DNA from 2 places in the Arthrobacter sp. IK3 genome. Region 2 is predicted to be linked to the other one. Evidence: riboswitches for the same ligand, from Rfam matches in the RefSeq annotation. Region 2 holds a riboswitch; the other holds the start of a gene.

Region 1 (3,319 bases), on a different contig from region 2:
TGTGCGGTCCCTGACCGGTATCCGCGTTCCGGTCCTGGTGCTGGCGAGTTCCGGAAGCGATGACAGGCTGCGCGAATGGGCGCGTGAAACCGCCGAGCTGCTGCCGGAAGGTTCTTTCCAGCTGCTGGAGGGGAGCTGGCACGGGCTTGATGACCGGATCCTGGCCACCGCCGTCGAGGCGTTCCTGAACTAAAGGCGGCTGGAATAGGCCCGGTGCCGGGTGCGTTTTCCCCTGAGCGTAGGGTGGGAATCCTGCATCGACTCAAGGAGGTACCGCATGGCGCACCGCAACGATCCCGAGGTCGTTACCCGGCTGCTCACGTCTAAAGGCCGCTGGGCGGTAGTGGGCCTCTCGAACAACCCGGCCCGCCCCGCCGTGGGGGTTTCACGGTTTGTCCGGGACTCCCTGGGCATGGAGATCATTCCCGTGAACCTGTCCGGCCAGGCCTTCGACGGCCAGCAGGGTTTCCGGAAGCTGGCGGAGATCCCCGGCCAGGTGGACGTTGTGGACTGCTTCGTGAACTCGGCCAAGGTGGGGGACGTCGTGGACCAGGCCATCGCGGTAGGCGCCAAGGCCGTCTGGCTGCAGCTGGGAGTGGTGGATGAAGACGCCGCGAGGCGTGCCGCGAACGCCGGGCTCGACGTCGTCATGAACACCTGCCCGGTCATTGAAGCCGGGCGTTTCGGGCTCTAGCGGCGGAGCGCCGCGCGAAACCTAGTTCCGCAGGTCCACAGGCAGGGAGCGGTGCGTCTTCCAGGCCTGGAGCATCTGGTCCCTGGTGCCGCCGGGATGCGCTGCATGCCAGTCCCGCGAGAAGCGGTTCAACTCGAATTGCCGGCCGATCGGCCGTGCCGCAGTATCCCGGGTGGCGTGCCAGTGATCCAGCGCAGCGGCCAGCGTGGCGGTGCCGTCATTGGCGGCGAAGAACTCGCGCATGGGCGCATCGAACCTGAATCCGGGGCCCAGGGCATTGACGAAGAATTCCCGCAGCACCTGGGTGCAGGGATGTCCCGCCGGAATAACGGTGTGGATGGTCAGCGGCGGAACCAGACGCTCCCGGGAGGAACGGGGACGGGTTTCCGGGGGAGGAAACGGTGCGCCGCCCAGGAATGCGGCTATCCGTTCGGTGAGCTGGTCCTTCGAACCGGCAGCGGATAGTTCCTGCGCGCGGGCGAATGCCTGCAGCTCATCCTTGAGCCAGTACCAGCGGCGGAATTCCTCCGGCCCAAGCGAAGGGGCGAGGGCGGGGCGTTCCGTAGCTGTCACGTTCCCATCCTCCCGGACAGGCCGGAGAATCGGTGCTCCCGCGCCGGGCCCGGGCCAAGTGATTTCAGAGCTTCGGTGCGGGATGGCGCAGGACGCCGGAAGACGTAACAAAACCGATTGTGACGCCGGAGCACGTTACGTGCCGACGCATTGGGCCGCACGGGGAAATGTTCTGGCCCTACCGGGGTACGCGCGGCTTAGATAGTTCCGTAACCATCCAGAGCGGCTGAGAGACCTGGCTCCGTGACGCCGCAGCAACCCCCTTCCGCGGGCAATCCCGCCGAAGCAGGGTGCTACCGCCAGGACCGATGGAGAAGCACCTGCTCTTATCCGGTCCGTGTTCCCGTGCCCTGAGGTCCGGGTCCCGTTCCTTCCCGCAGCGTGCACCTCTTCCCGGGCTTAGACCGCAGGAGGACAGCATGATCCGGATTGAAAACGTCTCTACCGTCTTCGGAGGCGGTGAATCGGCCTTTACCGCTGTGGACAACGTCAGCCTGGCCATTCCCAGGGGAAGCATCCAGGGCATCATCGGGTTCTCCGGGGCCGGCAAGTCCACCCTGCTGCGCAACATCAACCTGCTGGAACGGCCCAGCGCCGGCCGGGTACTGGTGGACGGCACGGACCTCACCCAATTGGGGGACGGTGAGCTGCGTGCCGCACGGCATGAGATCGGCATGATCTTCCAGCACTTCAACCTGCTGAACAACCGCACCGCGGCGCAGAACGTTGAGCTCTCGCTGAAGTTCGCCGGAGTGAAGAGTGCCGCTGAGCGGCGCGCCCGGGCATTGGAGGCGCTCGCCGTCGTCGACCTTTCGGAGAAGGCCGGAACCTACCCGGCGAAACTTTCCGGCGGGCAGAAGCAGCGCGTCGCCATTGCCCGCGCCCTGGCCACCCGCCCCAAGGTGCTGCTGTGCGACGAACCGACCTCCGCCGTCGATCCGCGCACCACGGCCTCCGTGCTGCAGTACCTCAGTGATGTGAACGCCCGTTTCGGCATCACGATCGTGGTGGTGACCCATGAAATGAATGTCATCAAGGCCATCGCGGACAACGTGGCCGTCATGGAGGAAGGCCGCGTGGTGGAGCAGTTTGCGCTCGCGGAACTCTCCCGTCCCGGCTTCACTCCGGCCACGGCGATCGGCCGGTACCTGATCTCGGATGAGATCACCCTGGACCGCGCTGCCCGGGAAGGAGCCCGCGTTGCTTGAGCGCATTGCCGAAGTGTGGCCGGAACTGCTCGCCGCCCTGGGCCAGACCGGCACCATGCTGCTGGTGGCCATTCCCCTTGCGGTGCTGATCGGCACCCCGCTGGGGGTTCTCCTGTACGCCCTCGGCCCGGATGGACTGGCACACAAGCCCAGGCTCCACCGGATCCTGGACTCGCTGGTGAACCTGGTGCGGTCCTTTCCGTTCCTGATCCTGCTGATCGCCATCATCCCGTTTACCCGGTTCGTGGTGGGAACCACCATCGGAACGGCAGCCGTGATTGTGCCGCTGACCATCAACGCCATTCCCTACTTCGCCCGGTTCGTGGAACAGAACCTCACCGCGCTCGGCGGAGGAGTGGTGGAAGCCGCCCGTTCCATGGGCGCCACCCGCGGGCAGATCGTGCGGGACGTCCTGCTGGTCGAAGCCCGTCCGGCGCTGATCAGCTCAATCACCATCATGACGGTCAGCTTCATTTCCTACTCCGCGATGGCCGGCCTGGTGGGCGGCGGCGGAATCGGCGACTTCGCCATCCGCTACGGCTACTACCGCTATGAGACCGGGCTGATGCTCACCGCCATCGTGCTGATGGTCCTGCTGGTCCAGGCCGTGCAGCTGGGCGGCTCCTGGCTCTCCCGCCGCGCCGACAAGCGACTCTAGCCTTCCCATTCCTACCGAAAGAACCCCATGAGCACTCCCAGTACCCGCTTCAACGGGCCGCGTCCGCGCCTGCTGCTGAACGCCTTCCTGATGAACACCACCAGCCACATCCGCGGCGGGCAGTGGCGCCACCCGGACGCCGAACAGCACCGCTTCAACGAACTGTCCTTCTGGACGGACCTGGCC
Region 2 (3,319 bases):
TTCTACCGCAACCAGGGAATTGCGGGAATGTACGGGAGGACAAACGGCTCCAACCAGGTCTGGACCGGGCTGGCTGCGGCCGGCAGCCCCGGGACGGCCGTGCTGAGCGCGGCCAGTCTCGCTACTATCGCCGGCCTGGATTTCGCCGTTGCGTCAACGGACGCGTTTATCCGGGTGAACGGAGCAGGCCTTGAAGCCGGGGACCCGGCTGCCGCAGCAGAGCTCAAATCCCTCCTGGCCGCGAATGGATTCATGGAAAGCTCCGAGAAGTACCTGCCGGAGGGCAGCCGGCTGCAGGTCAACAACGGCCACTGCCTGGTGTTGGGGGAGGACCTCGGCGTCACCGTGCCCATCAGCAAGAACGCCTGCGCGGATACGGATGAGCAGCGCTGGTTCATGGACACCCGCGGCGCCATCCACAGCCAGGCCCGCCCCGACCTGTGCCTGGTGCCGGCAACTCCGGTAAAGGCAGCGCCGTGCGCACCGGCTGACGGATCCCAGGTATGGCTTCCGGAGGCTGACGGGCACATCAAGAGCGCCGTCTCGAGCTACCTCGACTTCTACCGGGAGCGGGGATTCGCCGGCATGTACGCGAAGAACTCGGGCGCAAACCAAATCTGGACCGGACTCCAGGCAGCTGCGAATCCGGGACTGGCCGCACTGAATTCCGACAGTCTGGCTGTGCTGTTCCGGGTGGGACTTGATGCCTAGCTGAGCCCCCGGTGGTGCGCGTCCGGAGGCAGCGACGCACACCACCGGGCCGGCGCATCAGATCCTGATGGTCCCGGAGATGAGGGTCCTGGACTCGCCGCCCACCCAAATGTCCCCGCCGTCGGCTTCCACCTGGACGCGGCCGGTTCGGCCCAGGACCGTCCCCTGCGCGGCGGTGTACGTCGACGGCGCCCTTCCACTGCCAATCAGCCACTGAGCTGCACCGGCGTTGAAACTCCCCGTCACGGGGTCCTCACAGGGAAGCTCATCGGAGATGAAGGTGCGTACTTCAAACTCGCTCGCGGCGCCGCCGGGGTGCGGGCCGATGACGCCGACGGCCAGGCCGGCCATGGCCGGGTAGTCGGGCCGGATGGCCAGTACCTGAGCTGCCGATTCGAGCAGCACACCGATCCACTCTGGCCCGTTGACCAGCCAGGCAGCGTCCTTCAGCGCCTCACGGGGAAGCCCCAGGCCGGCCGCCACACGGTCCAGGACGTCCCGGGCAACAGGCCCGAACCGTGTCAGTTCCGGAGCCGCGAAGGCCAGCAGGCCGGCGTCGTCCGCCTTGATCCGCACCAGGCCGGCGGCGGATTCCTGGACGAGGATGCCTTCCTGCCGGGGTTTGCCTCCGGCTTCCAGCCAGGCATGGGCAGAGCCGAGGGTGGGATGCCCGGCGAACGGCAGCTCCTCGGTGGGCGTGAAGATCCGGACACGGTAGTCGGCCTTCGGAGCCGTTGGCGGGAGGAGGAACGTGGTCTCGGCCAGGTTGGTCCAGTTCGCAAACTGCTGCATCCGGGCGGTGCTGAGCCCGGAGGATTCAAGGACGACGGCAAGCGGATTGCCGCCGAAGGCCTCGGAACTGAACACATCAATCTGGGCGAACGGGCGGTCGGACGCGGGAGTTTCGGGAGTCACTATCTGAGCTTAGTGAAGTGGGTGCCGGCTCAGGCAAATGCCGGAACCGCGAGATTCCGGAAGGCAGAGCCGTGAAAGACCAGCGGCTCATGTGCGCCGTCGTGGGTTGAGTAGCCGTGGACGCGGAGCAGGACGACGGCGTGATCCCCGGCAGGTATCTCGTTCTCGACTGACGTTTCGAGCCAGAGGGCGGCCTCGTCCAGGAACAGGGCGCCCGTTTCGGTTTCGTGCAGGCTCAGCCCGGCAAAGCGGTCGCCGTCGCGGGAAGCGATCTGGCGGCAGACGCCGTCGTGCCCCGTGCCTAGGACAGACACGCCAATCCGTCCGGCAGTCCGCAGAACCGGCCAGGTGCGGGAAGTGTTCTGCACCGCGAACATGACCAGGGGCGGATCCATGGAGACGCCGACGGTGAAGGAGGACGCCACGATTCCCTGCGGTGCGCCGTCGATTTCCGCGCAGAGGGCTGCAATGCCGGATGGGAAGCGTCCAAAGGCCTGGCGCAGTGCGTTGGGATGGAGATCGGTTTCAAGTGCCATGGGGATTCCTCTGCCTGACGCGCAGCCTGCTGCGTGAACCGCGGAAGGCCAGCGCTGTACTTGCCGGACCGGGAGATCCACCGGAACGGCCGAATCGTCACCTGGAGCACCCCGCTACGGCGAGAGGGTTGCCGTCCAGCCGGCCAGGGCCTGTGGCTGGAACTCTTGATTCTGGCTACCAATCTAGGAGCCGTAATGTCCCGGGGCAAACATCCGTCACATTACGGCCACGCCGGGCAACACTTCGTAACGGCACGTCTTCCCGCACTCCCGCAGACAGCCATTACAGTGTCCGCATGAGACAACGCTGGTTCAAACAGGTAGACGTCTTCGGCAGCAAGCCGTATCAGGGCAACCCGCTGGCCGTGGTCCTGGATGGAGAAGACCTCGACGACGAGGCGATGCTGCAGTTCGCCCGCTGGACGAACCTCTCCGAAACCACTTTTGTCCTTCCCGCTACGCAGGACGAGGCGGATTACCGGGTGCGGATCTTCACGCCCGGCGGGGAGATTCCGTTCGCCGGACATCCGACGCTGGGAACCTGCCACGCGTGGACCGAGGCCGGCAACACACCGATCAAGCCCGGGCTGGTGGTGCAGGAATGCGGAATCGGGCTGGTGCCCCTGCGCGTCAACGCGGGCCTGGCGGCGTTTGCGGCTCCCCGGCTGATCCGCACCGGGCCGGTGGAGGAAGGGACACTGGCGCGCGTGACGGCTGCACTGGGGCTTACTCCGGACCAGGTCCGCGGACACCAGTGGGTGGACAATGGTCCCGGCTGGCTGGGCCTGCTGCTCCCGGATGCGGAGACCGTACTCTCGCTGCGTCCGGACCACGCCGCCATCGGCGACCTTCGGGTGGGTGTGATTGGCCCGCAGCCGGAATCAGCCGAGACGGACTTCGAGGTCCGCGCGTTCGCGCCCGGCCTGGGCGTGTCCGAGGATCCGGTTACCGGAAGCCTCAACGCCGGACTGGCCCAGTGGCTGATCGGCGACGGAATCGCCGAGGAACGCTACACCGTCACCCAGGGCACCGCTGTCCACCGCTCCGGGCTGGTCAGGGTCTTCACCCGCGAGGGGCGCATCTGGATCGGCGGGGAGTCTGTCACCTGCATCGACGGCTCCGTTTCCCTCTAATCCCATCCAGATGACAGAAACTGC

The links. Region 2 has a riboswitch for S-adenosylmethionine ahead of ACSLGO_RS12280 (flavin reductase family protein). Riboswitches for the same ligand answer to the same signal wherever they lie in the genome.
Region 1: linked by a shared signal. The riboswitch ahead of ACSLGO_RS04135 (methionine ABC transporter ATP-binding protein) and the one ahead of ACSLGO_RS12280 (flavin reductase family protein) in region 2 are both predicted to bind S-adenosylmethionine.

What each region holds. Positions count from the first base shown of each region.
Region 1 is NZ_JBPPSW010000002.1:299,265-302,583, forward strand. Features, by position in the region: gene ACSLGO_RS04120 (alpha/beta fold hydrolase) at 1-193, shown strand, start outside; gene ACSLGO_RS04125 (CoA-binding protein) at 278-694, shown strand; gene ACSLGO_RS04130 (SAP domain-containing protein) at 716-1,267, opposite strand; SAM riboswitch class I at 1,478-1,582, shown strand; gene ACSLGO_RS04135 (methionine ABC transporter ATP-binding protein) at 1,687-2,475, shown strand; gene ACSLGO_RS04140 (methionine ABC transporter permease) at 2,468-3,133, shown strand; gene ACSLGO_RS04145 (LLM class flavin-dependent oxidoreductase) at 3,161-3,319, shown strand, end outside.
Region 2 is NZ_JBPPSW010000008.1:134,120-137,438, forward strand. Features, by position in the region: gene ACSLGO_RS12270 (M66 family metalloprotease) at 1-711, shown strand, start outside; gene ACSLGO_RS12275 (PhzF family phenazine biosynthesis protein) at 769-1,626, opposite strand; gene ACSLGO_RS12280 (flavin reductase family protein) at 1,656-2,162, opposite strand; SAM riboswitch class IV at 2,214-2,333, opposite strand; gene ACSLGO_RS12285 (PhzF family phenazine biosynthesis protein) at 2,459-3,295, shown strand.